Regions from separate parts of the Scandinavium manionii genome, predicted to be linked through region 1. Evidence: predicted binding sites of a transcription regulator. Region 1 holds the regulator's gene; the other holds the start of a gene.
What was found. The regulator CRP, encoded in region 1, controls carbon source genes, mostly activating them, when cyclic AMP is high. The targets are predictions, from matches to a motif close to ATGTGANNNNNNTCACAT.

Region 2: aaeR (HTH-type transcriptional activator AaeR) is a predicted target of CRP. The motif match lies at 5,224-5,241, and genes of this name have one in related genera.

Annotation. Positions count from the first base shown of each region.
Region 1 is NZ_JALIGC010000037.1:394,810-402,387, forward strand. Features, by position in the region: gene pabA (aminodeoxychorismate synthase component 2) at 1-217, shown strand, start outside; gene argD (bifunctional acetylornithine/succinyldiaminopimelate transaminase) at 297-1,514, shown strand; gene MUU51_RS11600 (YccS/YhfK family putative transporter) at 1,519-3,591, opposite strand; gene crp (cAMP-activated global transcriptional regulator CRP) at 3,645-4,277, opposite strand; gene MUU51_RS11610 (OsmC family protein) at 4,584-4,988, shown strand; gene MUU51_RS11615 (phosphoribulokinase) at 5,060-5,929, opposite strand; gene MUU51_RS11620 (YheU family protein) at 5,970-6,188, opposite strand; gene MUU51_RS11625 (hydrolase) at 6,185-7,207, opposite strand; gene MUU51_RS11630 (ABC transporter ATP-binding protein) at 7,305-7,578, opposite strand, start outside.
Region 2 is NZ_JALIGC010000036.1:357,054-364,631, reverse strand. Features, by position in the region: gene yhdP (AsmA2 domain-containing protein YhdP) at 1-1,904, shown strand, start outside; gene tldD (metalloprotease TldD) at 1,982-3,427, shown strand; gene fucR (L-fucose operon activator) at 3,564-4,283, shown strand; gene aaeR (HTH-type transcriptional activator AaeR) at 4,280-5,206, opposite strand; gene aaeX (p-hydroxybenzoic acid efflux pump operon protein AaeX) at 5,337-5,540, shown strand; gene aaeA (p-hydroxybenzoic acid efflux pump subunit AaeA) at 5,548-6,480, shown strand; gene aaeB (p-hydroxybenzoic acid efflux pump subunit AaeB) at 6,486-7,578, shown strand, end outside.

The sequences.
Region 1 (7,578 bases):
CGGACTGAATAATCCTCTCACCGTTACGCGCTATCACTCTCTGGTCATTGACCCGCCCACGTTGCCTGCGGAATTTGACATCACTGCGCTGAGCGAAACGGGCGAAATTATGGGGATTCTCCATCGCGAATGGGACCTGGAAGGGGTGCAGTTTCACCCGGAAAGTATCCTTAGCGAGCAGGGGCATCAACTTCTAAAAAACTTCCTCAAGCGATAATTCATCTTGCCATGAAGTGATTTATTATGCATATTTTGTGATTATTATTTCATAATCATTGCTGCGTAAGAGGATTATCATGGCGACTGAACAGGCTGCAATTACCCGTGCCACATTTGATGAAGTGATCCTGCCCATTTATGCCCCGGCGGATTTTATTCCGGTGAAAGGCAACGGCAGTCGCGTGTGGGATCAGCAAGGTAAAGAGTACGTTGATTTTGCGGGCGGTATTGCGGTGACGGCGCTGGGGCATTGCCACCCGGCACTGGTTGAGGCGCTGAAAAGCCAGGGCGAAACCCTGTGGCACACCAGCAATGTGTTTACCAACGAACCGGCGTTGAAGCTGGGGCGTAAGCTGGTGGCCTCGACGTTTGCCGAGCGTGTGGTGTTCATGAACTCCGGTACCGAAGCCAACGAAACCGCGTTCAAACTGGCGCGTCATTACGCTTCCACGCGCCACAGCCCGTATAAAAGCAAAATCATTGCTTTCAATAATGCGTTCCACGGCCGCTCATTCTTCACGGTTTCCGTGGGCGGACAGGCAAAATACTCCGACGGCTTTGGGCCAAAGCCAGCGGATATCATCCACGTTCCGTTTAACGATCTGCATGCGGTGAAAGCCGTGATGGACGATCACACCTGTGCGGTAGTGGTTGAGCCCATCCAGGGTGAAGGCGGCGTGCTGGCGGCGACCCCGGAATTCCTCAAAGGGCTACGTGAACTGTGTGATGAACACCAGGCGCTGCTGGTCTTTGACGAAGTGCAGAGTGGCATGGGGCGTACCGGTTCGCTGTTCGCCTACCAGTATTATGGCGTGACGCCGGATATCCTGACCAGTGCTAAAGCGCTGGGTGGCGGTTTCCCGGTAAGCGTGGTGCTGACCACGGAAGAGATTGCCAGCGCGTTCCATGTTGGTTCTCACGGCTCTACCTACGGCGGGAATCCGCTGGCATGTGCGGTAGCCGGAGCGGCGTTTGATATCATCAATACGCCGGAAGTACTGGGCGGCGTGAACGCCAAACGCGAACGTTTTGTGAAGCATTTGCAGAAAATTGATGCGGAATTTGATGTGTTCAGCGATGTTCGCGGCATGGGGCTGCTGATTGGTGCCGAGCTGAAACCACAGTACAAAGGTCGCGCTCGTGATTTCCTGCACGCTGCTGCTCATGAGGGCGTGATGGTGTTGAATGCCGGGCCTGACGTAATGCGCTTTGCGCCGTCGCTGGTGGTGGAAGACGCGGATATCGATGAAGGGATGGTGCGCTTTGCGGCAGCCGTGAAGAAGATAGTCGGCTGACGGTTTATGCCTGACGTTTAAGCCAGCTACCGTGATGTGGGCGCTGGCGCCAGGCCACTGACGAGATGGTGTGCATCGAATTCAGATGGCCCAGAATGCGTTGTAAATGCTGTTCCACGGTGCTTAACGGTCCGTGGGAGAGCGCCTCCGGCGATTCCATGATATTCGCATCGCCACTTCCCCCCGGCTCGTCATACTCCAGTCGCTGCTGGCAGCGCTGCAGAGCAATCTCGCAGGACTGCAAATAGCGTTCGGCCAAATCTTCAGTCAGCATGTTGTGCTCGCGCGCCAGCGTCGTCATCGCGTTGATGTGTTCGACGATAAACTGGCTGTGCGTGACCCACAGCTTCATGTCTGCCAGATAATGCGAGTTAAAGCCGGGCTCCTGCATCGCCTGGTTCAGCGAGTTGAACAGCGCGTTGTGCGCCTGATTCACCCGCATCCGCTGATAGGCCAGCGTTGGAGCCTGAGGATCGTTGCTGAGAATCAGTCGGATAGCCTCCTGATCCGCTTCCAGCGCCTGCTGTGCGTTTTTGCGTAACAGCCCGCTTTGCCACTGTGGCCAAAGCCAGACCATCCCGCCGAAGGCAATCAGACAGCCAATCACCGTGTCGACAAAACGGGCCAGAATGAAATGTTCACCGTTCAGGGTCAGCAGCTGAATGGTGTACACCGCAGTGACCGTAAAGCCGACCGTTGCCCAGCCGTAGCTCTTGCGAATGATCAGGTAGCTCGCCAGGGTGATGACTAACATTGATGCCAGCGTGTAGCCTTCCGGCACGTGAAAGTGCAGCGTGCCTGCGGCTATCACCAACCCGGCAAGCGTGCCCGCTGCGCGGTGGAAAATCCTGACCCGCGTTGCGCCGTAGCCGTTTTGCGTGACCAGCAGAACGGTCATCAGGATCCAGTACGGTTTCGGCAGATGCAGCGCCGCGCCCATCAGGCTGGCGATACTCAGCATGACGCTGATTCGCGCCGCACTGCGCAACGCCGGGGATTTTAGCGACAGATAGCTTTTCAGCGCGGCAAACAGCGGCAGGCGACGTTCGTTATCGGCCATCAGGTTGCGTGGATAGAGCGGTCGCTGAAGGCGCAGCACGCGAGCGATTCGGCTGAAGTGCCAGGCACAGAACTGCCCGACCGGATTATCCGGATGCTGACGTGCAATTTTTTCCAGCGCGCCAATCTGCTTGTCCATGTTGAAACGCTGTGGAAATCGGTGGTAGAGAATGTCATCCGCCATCACACGCAGGCGCGCCGCAATGGTCTGTGCATTCCAGCGGATCACCGCTTCGGCGTGGCTGCGTTCAACCAGTTTTTGGACTTCGGCGGGTTGGTGCAGGCTGACGGAAATGTGCTCCTGCAAATCGAGGCCAATCTGGAAGGCGCGCAGCAGGCGCTTATATTCGTGATTCTGATTGGCGGCCAGCATGTGCATTTGTTGATAGCACTGGGTAATCAGGTCGACTGCTTTCTGCTGGCGGCTGAGCAACGGCGGCAGTGCTTTTTCCGGATCGGTGTGTTGAGTCAGCAGGCTGTATTTGGCTTCACAGTAATCGGCCAGCTGCCGATACAGCAGGCTCAGGGATTCACGTAGCGGCTGTTCGCGCCACATCCAGAACCAGAACCAGTTGAACAAGCCATACCATAGTGTGCCGAGGGCGTAGATGAGCAGCGGTTCCCAGACCGGCATATTCCCCGCAAGGCTGAGCGTAAAGATGGCCGCAATGAGCGAGGCGGGCAGTAATCGGGCGTGAAGCGAACTGATTTCTGCGGTGACGCCGAGCAGCAGCGCCAGCCCGGTCAGGATCAGCGGTAAAGGCACGGTGTGCGCCAGCAGCAGTTGAACTGCGAGGCTACAGCCCGCAAACAGCGAGCCGCCAATAATCAGGCGTTTGAAGAAACGTTTATGCGGTGTGTCCAGCCCGGCAATGTTGCAGCAGGCGGGGACTAACGAGAACAGCAGACCGTACTTGAGGTAACCGAGCACCAGACCGATAGCCACGGGGGTACATAACACCAGCGTTTGCCGCAGTGCATAGTTAATTTCCGGGTGATAAATCAGCCTGCGCCACATCGGGGAAGAGACAAAAACGGCGTACTGCAGGGGCAATACGCCGTTCAGCTAGCTTAGCGGGTACCGTAAACCACGATAGTTTTACCGTGGGCGGAGATCAGGTTCTGATCTTCGAGCATTTTTAGAATGCGGCCAACGGTTTCGCGGGAGCAGCCGACGATCTGACCGATTTCCTGACGGGTAATTTTAATTTGCATACCGTCCGGGTGGGTCATTGCATCAGGCTGTTTCGCCAGATTCAGCAGCGTCTGCGCGATACGGCCGGTGACGTCGAGGAATGCCAGGTTGCCTACTTTTTCAGAGGTGACCTGCAGACGATTTGCCATCTGAGAAGAGAGGCGCATCAGGATATCCGGGTTCACCTGGATAAGCTGACGGAATTTTTTATAAGAAATTTCTGCCACTTCACAAGCGGTTTTCGCCCGAACCCAGGCACTACGCTCCTGACCTTCTTCGAACAGGCCAAGCTCACCGATGAAATCGCCCTGGTTGAGGTAAGAGAGGATCATCTCTTTACCTTCTTCATCCTTGATGAGTACTGCAACAGAACCTTTCACGATGTAGTACAGCGTTTCTGCTTTTTCACCCTGGTGAATCAGCGTGCTCTTCGATGGGTACTTATGAATATGGCAATGAGACAAGAACCATTCAAGGGTAGGGTCTGTTTGCGGTTTGCCAAGCACCATGCGCGGTTATCCTCTGTTATAAGCTGTCTCCAATGGCAGACACGACACTGCCACTGGCTTTGCAATCGTATCCTTCCCTGTGCCTGGGAAGTCGGCTGTCGGATTTTACTGCAGCCTGTAATGTGATGTTCTCTGCATACACGCATTACTTCAATGTATTACTGTAGCAGCCCGACTGTTTTAGCATAGCTTTTGTCGCCTGTCTCCTGGTGTCTCGCTTCAGCATGATGCGCGTCGCCTTCCGTTGCGAGAATTGTTATGTGCGCGTAATCTGTCAGGAAAATTGCTACTCTGGAGTTAACAAATATGCAAGCGCGTGTGAAATGGGTTGAGGGGTTAACCTTCCTGGGTGAGTCAGCTTCTGGCCACCAGATTATGATGGATGGTAACTCTGGCGATAAAGCCCCAAGCCCGATGGAAATGGTACTGATGGCCGCGGGTGGTTGCAGCGCGATTGACGTGGTGTCTATTCTGCAAAAAGGCCGTCATGACGTGACCGACTGCGAAGTGAAGCTGACTTCCGAGCGTCGCGAAGAAGCGCCACGCTTGTTCACCCACATCAATTTGCACTTCATTGTGACCGGTAAAGACCTGAAAGACGCTGCAGTGTCGCGTGCGGTAGATTTGTCTGCGGAGAAATACTGCTCTGTAGCGTTGATGCTGGAAAAAGCGGCGAAGATTACCCATTCGTTTGAAGTGATCGAAGGGTAAGAGTACTGCCCGGTGGCGCTGTGCTGACCGGGCGTAAGGCCGGATAAGCAACGCGCCATCCGGCAAAAACGTTAACCGATCTTTTTGCCTTCCATCAACCGCTCGACCAGCGGTGACATAATCAATTCCATCGCCAGCCCCATTTTCCCGCCTGGTACCACCAACGTGTTCATGTGAGAAATGAAAGAACCCTGCAACATCGCCAACAGCCAGGGGAAATCAATATCGCCCAGATTCTGGAAATGGATAACCACAAAGCTCTCATCCAGTGACGGAATGCCCTTTGCCGCAAACGGGTTGGAGGTGTCGACGGTCGGCACACGCTGGAAGTTGATATGCGTCCGGGAGAATTGCGGCGTAATGTAGTTAATGTAATCTTCCATCGAACGCACCACTGAATCCATCACCGCTTCGCGTGAGTGACCGCGCTCGCTGGTATCGCGGGTCAGCTTCTGGATCCACTCAAGGTTAACAATTGGCACCACGCCCACCAGTAAATCGACGTGTTTCGCGACGTCATTTTGCGGGGTCACGACGCCGCCGTGCAGGCCTTCATAAAACAGCACGTCGGTTGGTTCAGGCAACGGCTGCCACGGCGTGAAGGTTCCCGGCACCTGATTCCACGGAACGGCTTCATCGTAGGTGTGCAAATACTTGCGCGATTGTCCGGTTCCGTTCTGACCGTAGGTCATAAACGTATTTTCCAGCAGGCCAAAGTCGTTGGCATCAGGCCCAAAATAGCTGATGTGACGGCCCATATCGCGCGCTTTGCGGATAGCCATGTCCATTTCAGGACGCGTGTAACGGTGGAAGCTGTCGCCTTCTACTTCGGCGGCAGTGAGATTGAGCTGAGCAAAGATTTTACGGAAGGCGAGACTGGTGGTGGTGGTTCCCGCCCCGCTGGAGCCGGTTACGGCGATCACCGGATGTTTGGCAGACATAGCTAACAACTCCCTGCATAAGCAATGGTTTTTATGATAGTCAGCCGTGGAATTGGGTACGAGGCATGATGTTGACCGTCTCGTGCAGTTCGGACCACACCAGAACGACATCCCCGCTTTTCAATTGTTGTTTTACGTCGGCGACCTTGTCTTCAAGCGAACGTTCATGTTCACCATAATCGGTGCCCTCGCGCAATACAAAGCTTTCAATCAGGCTATCGAGCGTTTCGGGAGCCAGATCTTGCCAGGGAATAATCATAACGGGGTTCCTAACCAACGAGTGAGCCAGGCGGGAATGCGTTTCTCCAGCCACATTTCAGGATGGCGCAGCGTACCGCCGACAAATCCAACGTGACCGCCATACTCCGTCAGCTGGTACTGAATATTGGCCGGAAGCTCTTCCTGAGACGGAATCGAGTGATGATCCATAAACGGGTCATCTTTGGCGTGAATGATTAACGTCGGTTTGGTTATCTGACTCAGCACCGGCATCGCACTGCATTGGCGGTAGTAATCAATCGCGTCAGCATAACCGTGAATTTTTGAGGTAATCAGATCATCAAATTCGCGAATACGGCGCACGCTTTTCAGACGTTTCAAATCCACCGGCAACGTTCCAGGATAAGCCTTCAGTTTGCGAGACGCATTGGCTTTCAGCAGGTTCAGCAGATAGCGCTGATACACGCGGGAGAAACCTTTATCCATATGATAGCTACAGGCTTCCAGCATGAATGGCGCGGAGACGATAACCGCGGCATCAAGTGGCGTATTGTCGCCTTCTTTTGCCAGCAGACAGCCCAGCATGTTGCCACCCAGCGAATAGCCCACTGCGGCCGTTGGGACGTCACCAAATTCACGGCGCAGCCAGGAGAGGAACCAGGTGCCGTCTTCGGTTTCACCCGAATGGTAGATGCGCTGAGCGCGGTTCGGTTCACCGCTACAGCCGCGGAAATGCATCACCACCCCAAGCCAGCCGCGCTGCTGCGCTGCGTGAATCAGACCGTGAGCGTAAGGGCTGTACAGGCTGCCTTCCAGGCCGTGAAACACCACCAGGCGAGGTTTATGCCGTGCCTGATTCGGATCTTCACTCCATGCCAGATCGACAAAATCCCCGTCAGGAAGCTCAAGACGCTGCCAGTGCGGGGTGAACAACACTTTACGACGGATGAGACGCGGCAGCATGGTCTGCAAATGGCAGTTGCGCACGCCTTTCATCGGCACAAAGGTGTCGTTCTCTTCTGGAGGTACTTCAAAGTCTACGGGGGTTACCTGAGCCATACCTTTACGCTGCTATCGTGAAAAAACGCTCTACTATACCGTCATGACGGATATGTGTTTGTGAAAATGAGCCGCAGTGCGCTTTCGTTGAGTTAAATCACTCTTCCTGAAGCATCTGTTCCAGCTGCTCGTGTGCATCCAGCCACGCCATTTCGCACTCTTCCAGCCCTGATTTCGCCGTGGCCTGCTGTTGCAGACACTCGGTGAGCTCCGCTTTGCGTGCCTGATCATACAGCCCGCTGTCGCCGAGTTTTTCTTCTGCCGCCGCAAGTCTGGTATTGAGCTTTTCCATCTCTTTTTCCAGACGGGTAATCTCTTTACGCAGCGGCTGCGTCAGGGTGCGCAGTTCCGCATCACGACGTTTCTGATCT
Region 2 (7,578 bases), on a different contig from region 1:
GCAAAGCGGTCGGGCCGTATTTCAAAGAGACGCCGCTGAAGGATTCCCTTGGTGCTACCCTCGATGAGCTGCAGCTGGATGGTGATGTGAATGCTCGCTTACATCTCGATATCCCGCTCGACGGCAAACAGGTGTTGGCGAAAGGTGACGTGCGTCTGGCTAACAACAGCCTGTTTATCAAACCGCTCAATAGCACCCTGAAAAACCTCAGCGGTGGATTCACCTTTGAAAATGGTGATTTGAAAAGCGGGCCAATGACCGCCAACTGGTTTAATCAGCCGCTGAACGTGAATTTCTCAACCACCGAAGGGCCAAAAGCCTATCAGGTAGCGGTGAATATGGATGCCAACTGGCAGCCGAGCCGCACCGGAATGTTGCCTCAACAGATTAACGATGCGATAAGCGGTAGCGTGCCGTGGCAGGGTAAAGTCGCGATTGAATTACCTTACAAAGGCAGCGCCAGCTATAAGGTCGATATGGCAGGCGACCTGAAGAATGTGAGTAGTCGCTTACCTGCACCGGTAAACAAGAAAGCCGGTGAGCCGTTACCGGTGAAACTGAACGTTGAAGGTGGTCTGAGCCGCTTCGATTTGACCGGCAGCGTAGGTTCGACGGACCATCTCAACAGCCGCTGGCTGCTGAATAAAAAGCTGACACTCGACCGGGCCATTTGGGCGTCTGACAGCCGCAGCGTACCGCCGTTGCCGGATTCCTCCGGCGTCGAGCTGAATTTACCGCCGATGGACGGCGCGCAGTGGATGGCGTTGTTCCGTAAGGGCGCCGCCGACGGCGTGGGTAACGCAGCGGCCTTCCCGGAACGCGTGACGCTGCGAACCCCGGCGCTCACCATGGCGGGCCAGCGCTGGAATAATCTGAGTATTGTTTCACAACCGTCAGCAGACGGCACCCGCGTTGAAGCGCAGGGGCGTGAAATCAACGGCACGCTGACGCTGCGCGACAATGCGCCGTGGCAGGCTGCGATTCGTTATCTCTATTACAACCCGTCCTCGAAAACCACCACCGGTGAATCTCTGGGTCAGGGGATAATGAGCAATAACCGCATTGATTTCCAGAATTGGCCAGACCTGCAGCTGCGCTGTGCGGAATGCTGGCTGTGGGGTCAGAAATATGGCCGCATTGATGGGGATTTCGCGATTAAGGGCAACACCTTGTCGCTGGCTAACGGCCTGATGGATACCGGGTTTGCACGCCTGACCGTAGACGGAGAGTGGGTGAACGCGCCGGGTAATGAGCGCACCTCACTGAAAGGCAAACTTCGCGGCCAGAAACTGGATGCGGCAGTGAATTTCTTCGGTGCCTCCACGCCAATTCGTGATTCGTCATTCAATCTGGATTATGACCTGCACTGGCGCGATGAGCCGTGGACGCCGGACGTAGCATCGTTGAACGGCATTCTGAAAGCGCATTTGGGCAAAGGCGAGTTCACGGACATCAGCACCGGCCATGCGGGCCAGCTGCTGCGTCTGCTGAGTGTGGATGCGCTGCTGCGTAAGCTACGTTTCGACTTTAGTGACACCTTCAACGAAGGGTTCTATTTTGATTCCATTCGCAGCACCGCCTGGATTAAAGACGGCACGCTGCATACCGACGACACGCTGGTGGATGGCCTCGAAGCAGATATCGCGATGAAAGGCTCAGTCAACCTGGTGCGCCGTGAGCTGGATATGGAAGCCGTGGTCGCGCCGGAAATCTCTGCCACCGTAGGGGTCGCTACCGCGTTTGTCATCAACCCGATTGTCGGTGCCGCTGTGTTTGCCGCCAGTAAAGTGCTGGGGCCGCTGTGGAGCAAAGTGTCGATTCTGCGTTACCACATCAGCGGGCCTATCGATCAGCCTCAAATCAATGAAGTGCTGCGCCAGGCGCGCGGCGATAAAAAGCAATGATTTGACGGGCGTTACAAATTACCTCACTCTCAATAGATATACCGCGATCTTCGCGACAACCAATGAGTAGCAAAACGATGAGTCTGAACCTGGTAAGTGAACATCTGCTGTCGGCGAACGGCCTGAGTCATCAGGACCTGTTTGCCATACTTGGCCAACTTGCCGAGCGCCGCCTCGACTACGGCGATCTCTATTTCCAGTCGAGCTACCATGAGTCCTGGGTGTTAGAGGACAGCATCATCAAAGACGGGTCGTACAATATCGATCAGGGCGTTGGCGTCCGTGCCGTCAGCGGCGAGAAAACCGGCTTTGCGTATGCCGATCAGATTAGCCTGTTGGCGCTGCAACAGAGCGCTCAGGCCGCGCGGACTATCGTGCGTGATACCGGCGACGGTAAAGTCCACGCTCTTGGCGCGAAAGAGTATTCTCCGCTGTATACCAGTCTCGATCCGCTGCAAAGCATGAGTCGTGAAGAGAAGCTCGACATTTTGCGCCGCGTTGACAAAGCCGCGCGTGCGGCAGACAAACGTGTGCAGGAAGTTTCTGCCAGCCTGACCGGCGTGTACGAACTCATTCTGGTCGCGGCCACTGATGGCACCCTGGCGGCGGACGTTCGTCCCCTGGTGCGTCTGTCGGTGAGCGTACTGGTCGAAGACGACGGTAAACGCGAGCGCGGTTCCAGCGGGGGCGGCGGTCGTTTCGGCTACGATTATTTCCTCGGTGACGTCGACGGCGAAGTCCGGGCCGATGCATGGGCCCGTGAAGCGGTTCGCATGGCGATGATTAATCTCAATGCCGTTGCCGCGCCTGCGGGCACGATGCCGGTCGTTCTGGGCGCGGGCTGGCCGGGCGTGCTGCTGCACGAAGCGGTGGGGCACGGTCTGGAAGGTGACTTCAACCGTCGCGGCACGTCCGTGTTCAGCGGGCAAATGGGGCAACTCGTCGCGTCCGAACTGTGCACCGTCGTCGATGACGGTACCATGACTGACCGTCGTGGCTCCGTGTCCATCGATGATGAAGGTACGCCGGGTCAGTACAATGTTCTTATCGAAAATGGCGTGCTGAAAGGCTACATGCAGGACAAACTGAATGCGCGCCTGATGGGCGTGAAGCCAACGGGTAACGGTCGCCGTGAATCGTATGCGCATTTACCGATGCCGCGTATGACCAACACCTACATGCTGGCGGGCAAATCGACCCCGCAGGAAATCATCGAGTCTGTCGACTACGGGATTTACGCGCCGAACTTTGGCGGCGGTCAGGTGGATATCACCTCCGGTAAATTTGTGTTCTCGACTTCAGAGGCGTATCTGATCGAGAAAGGTAAAGTGACCAAAGCAGTGAAAGGCGCGACCCTGATTGGCTCTGGCATCGAAGCCATGCAGCAAATCTCGATGGTGGGTAACGACCTGAAGCTGGATAACGGCGTAGGTGTCTGCGGTAAAGAAGGGCAAAGCCTGCCGGTTGGTGTGGGTCAGCCAACGCTGAAAGTCGATAATTTGACGGTCGGTGGCACCGCATAATTTCTGTGCCCGCTTCGTGCGGGCATATAGTTGCGATTAAAGAAGGAAAAAGCGTGGTTTTTCCTTCTTTAGATTAGCAGCCGAAAATCAATTAATTGATTTTCCTTATTGATTGTTTCAATGACGGAGACCACTGATGAAGGTCGCTCGCCATCAGCACATTGTCACTCTTCTCGCCCAATCCCACAGCCTGACCACCGATGAACTGGCCGCCGTACTCGGCGTCAGCAAAGAAACGGTGCGTCGTGATTTAAGTGAACTCCAGCAGCAGGGACACATTCAGCGCAGCCACGGGCGCGCGCGAGCTATTCGCCGTAATCACCAGGACAACGAAGCGCCTTTCCACGCCCGACTGAAAAGCCACTATGCCCACAAATCTGATATCGCCCGGCACGCGCTGGCCTGGATAGACGAAGGTATGACGATTGCGCTGGACGCCAGTTCGACCTGTTGGCTGTTGGCGCGCCAGCTGCCGGACATTCCGCTGACGGTGTTTACCAATAGTCATCCAGTCTGTATGGAACTCGGCAAACGCGAGCGGATCCGGTTGATCAGTTCCGGCGGAGAGCTTCAGCGCCAGTATGGTTATTACGTCAATCCGGCGTTGATATCTCAGCTGAAAACGCTGGAGATCGATCTGTTTATTTTCTCTTGCGAAGGGGTCGATCGCAGCGGCGTGATGTGGGACCCGAGCGGACACAACGCCAGCTTTAAATCGCTACTACTCAAAAGAGCTTCGCAGTCTTTGCTGCTGATGGACAAAAGTAAGTTCAACCGTTCGAGCGAAGTCCGGATTGGCCCCCTTAGCGACGTCACACATCTCATATCGGACGCCGAGCCTGAGCAGGTACCTTAGTTTTTCCCCCGCCCTTTGATGCCCTGAAAACGATTGGCCACATCGACAAAATAATCGGTCAGGTAGTTAATACACACCTGCACCTTCAGCGGCAGTTTGTCTTTTTCTGTGTAGACGGCATACACCGGACGTGGATCGGATTGGTAGCGCGGCAGCAAGATCTCCAGCTCGCCATGGTTGATCTCGTTGATCACCCACATCAGCGGCACGAAGGCGATCCCGGCGCCGGCGGTAAGCCAACGGTTCAGCGTCATCGGATCGTTGGTGACAAAGCGTCCCTGCGGGATAAGCTTGGTGGATAAGCCTTCCGGGGCGATCAGTTCAAATTCATTGTAGGGACGGATGCTGTATTCCAGCCAGGAATGACTGGCGAGATCTGCGGGTTTCTCGGGCGTGCCTGCCTGCTGTAAGTAGCTTTTGGCTGCGCACAATACCATGGGCATCGAGCCGAGACGGCGGGAGAAAAGGCCAGAATCCTGCAATGCGCCAACGCGGATCACCAGATCCAGACCATCCGCAATGAGGTCCGGAGCCGGAATACCCGTTACCAGATTTACTGACAGATCCGGGTACTCTTTGAGCATCTCAGAGGTGATCATGGCGAGGACATTTTGTGCCATAGTTGAAGAACAGCCCACGCGCAGTGTACCAATCGGTGTGTTGTTAAAGGCGTAAAGCTGTTCGTGTACGTCCTGGGCTTCGTGCAGCATTCGCCGACAGCCCTGATAGTAGATTTTCCCGGCTTCTGTCAGCCCAATGCTGCGGGTACTGCGGTTCAGCAGCTTTACCTGCAGTTCGTTTTCCAGCTTTGAGACGGTCTGACTTATCGACGATACGCTCATTTCGAGCTGTCTCGCCGCAGCCGTAAAGGAACCCAGTTCCACGACTTTGGCGAAAACCGACATGCGTTTTAATCGTTCCATTGTTCACTCTGACTTAAAAGTGATTTGTATCACATAATATAGATCGGGATATATAAGTTACGTTAATATACTGTTAGCTAAATAAGTAAAGCTCGTTACTCTCACCTGCACTCTCTTAATCAAGGTCAACATGAGTCTGTTTCCCGTCATCGTGATTTTCGGCCTCTCATTCCCGCCGATCTTCGTCGAGCTGCTGTTGTCGCTGGCCATATTCTGGCTGTTGCGTCGGGTGCTGGTCCCCACTGGGATCTATGACTTCGTCTGGCATCCCGCGCTTTTTAATACCGCGCTGTATTGCTGTTTGTTCTACCTGATATCGCGTTTGTTCGTCTGAGGTCGCTGTGAAAACACTAACAAGAAAAATATCCCGTACCGCTATCACGTTGATTTTGGTGGTGCTGGCATTTATCGCAATTTTCCGTGCGTGGGTTTATTACACCGAATCGCCGTGGACGCGTGATGCACGCTTCAGCGCCGATGTTGTGGCCATTGCGCCGGACGTGGCAGGGCTTATCACGGATGTGAATGTGAAGGATAACCAACTGGTTCGCAAAAATCAGGTACTGTTCACTATCGATCAGCCGCGTTACCAAAAAGCGCTCGAAGAAGCCGACGCCGACGTGGCGTACTATCAGGTGCTGGCGTCAGAAAAACGTCGTGAAGCCGGACGCCGTAACCAGTTAGGCACCATGGCCATGTCTCGCGAAGAGATTGACCAGGCCAACAACCTCTTACAAACCGTTCAACATCAGTTAGCGAAAGCGCAGGCCACCCGCGATTTGGCCCGTCTTGACCTCGAACGTACCGTCATTCGCGCTCCGGCCGATGGCTGGGTGACTAACCTGAACGTGTACAGCGGTGAATTTATTACCCGCGGGTCGACCGCTGTGGCGCTGGTGAAAAAAGAAAGCTTCTACGTTATGGCCTATATGGAAGAGACCAAACTGGAAGGCGTGCGCCCAGGCTATCGCGCGGAAATTACCCCGTTAGGCAGCACCAAAGTTATCAAAGGCACCGTCGACAGCATTGCAGCAGGTGTGACTAACGCCAGCAGCAGCAGCGATGTAAAAGGAATGGCGACCATCGATTCCAACCTTGAATGGGTGCGACTGGCGCAGCGTGTGCCGGTGCGTATTCGCCTCGACCAACAGCAGGGCAACCTATGGCCTGCGGGCACCACTGCCACGGTAATCATCACCGGTGCGAAAGACAGAGACACGCAGAAGGCCTCCTTCTTCCAGAAGTTAGGTATGCGTCTGCGTGAGTTCGGTTAATCGCTATGGGCATTTTCTCTATTGCCGATCAACACCTGCGTTTTGCTATCAAACTGGCCTGCGCGATTGTGCTGGCCCTGTTTATCGGCTTTCACTTTCAGCTTGAAACCCCGCGCTGGGCGGTACTGACAGCCGCAATTGTAGCGGCGGGTCCGGCGTTTGCCGCCGGGGGCGAACCTTATTCTGGAGCAATCCGTTACCGCGGAATGCTACGTATTTGCGGAACGTTTATCGGCTGTATCGCCGCGCTGGTGATGATCATCGGCATGATCCGCGCCCCGTTAGTGATGGTGATGGTGTGCTGTCTGTGGGCGGGTTTCTGTACCTGGGTGTCTTCACTGGTGAAAGTGGAGAACTCCTATGCCTGGGGCCTGGCGGGCTACACGGCGTTGATCATTATCATCACCATTCAGAACGAACCGCTGCTGTCGCCGCAGTTTGCCGTCGAGCGTTGCAGCGAGATTGTGATCGGGATTGTCTGTGCGATCGTCGCCGATCTGCTGTTTTCCCCACGGTCGATTAAACAAGAGATCGACCGGGAGCTTGATGCATTATTGGTTGCTCAATATCAGTTGATGCAGCTTTGTATTCGCCACGGTGACAGCGAAGAAGTTGACGCCGCCTGGGGCGGACTGGTGCGCCGGACGCAGGCTCTGGAAGGAATGCGTAGTAACCTGCACATGGAATCTTCCCGCTGGGTGCGCGCCAATCGACGTCTGAAAGCGCTGAATACGCTCTCTTTGACGCTGATAACTCAGGCCTGTGAAACCTATCTGATTCAAAACTTCCGCCCAGATTTAATCACGCCCGCCTGGCGCGAAATGTTCGACCAGCCTGTCGAAACGGTGCAGGACGTGCATAAGCAACTGAAACGCATGCGCCGCATTCTTTCCTGGACTGGTGAGCACGACACACCGATTACCTTATACAGCTGGATTGGCGCCGCGACACGTTATCAGCTGCTTAAACGTGGCGTAGTGGGTAACGCAAAAATCAGCGCCCGGGAAGAAGAGATTTTGCAGGGCGAAGTGGTGGTGAAGGTGGAATCCGCGGAGCGCCACCATGCGATGGTCAACTTCTGGCGTACCACGCTTTCCT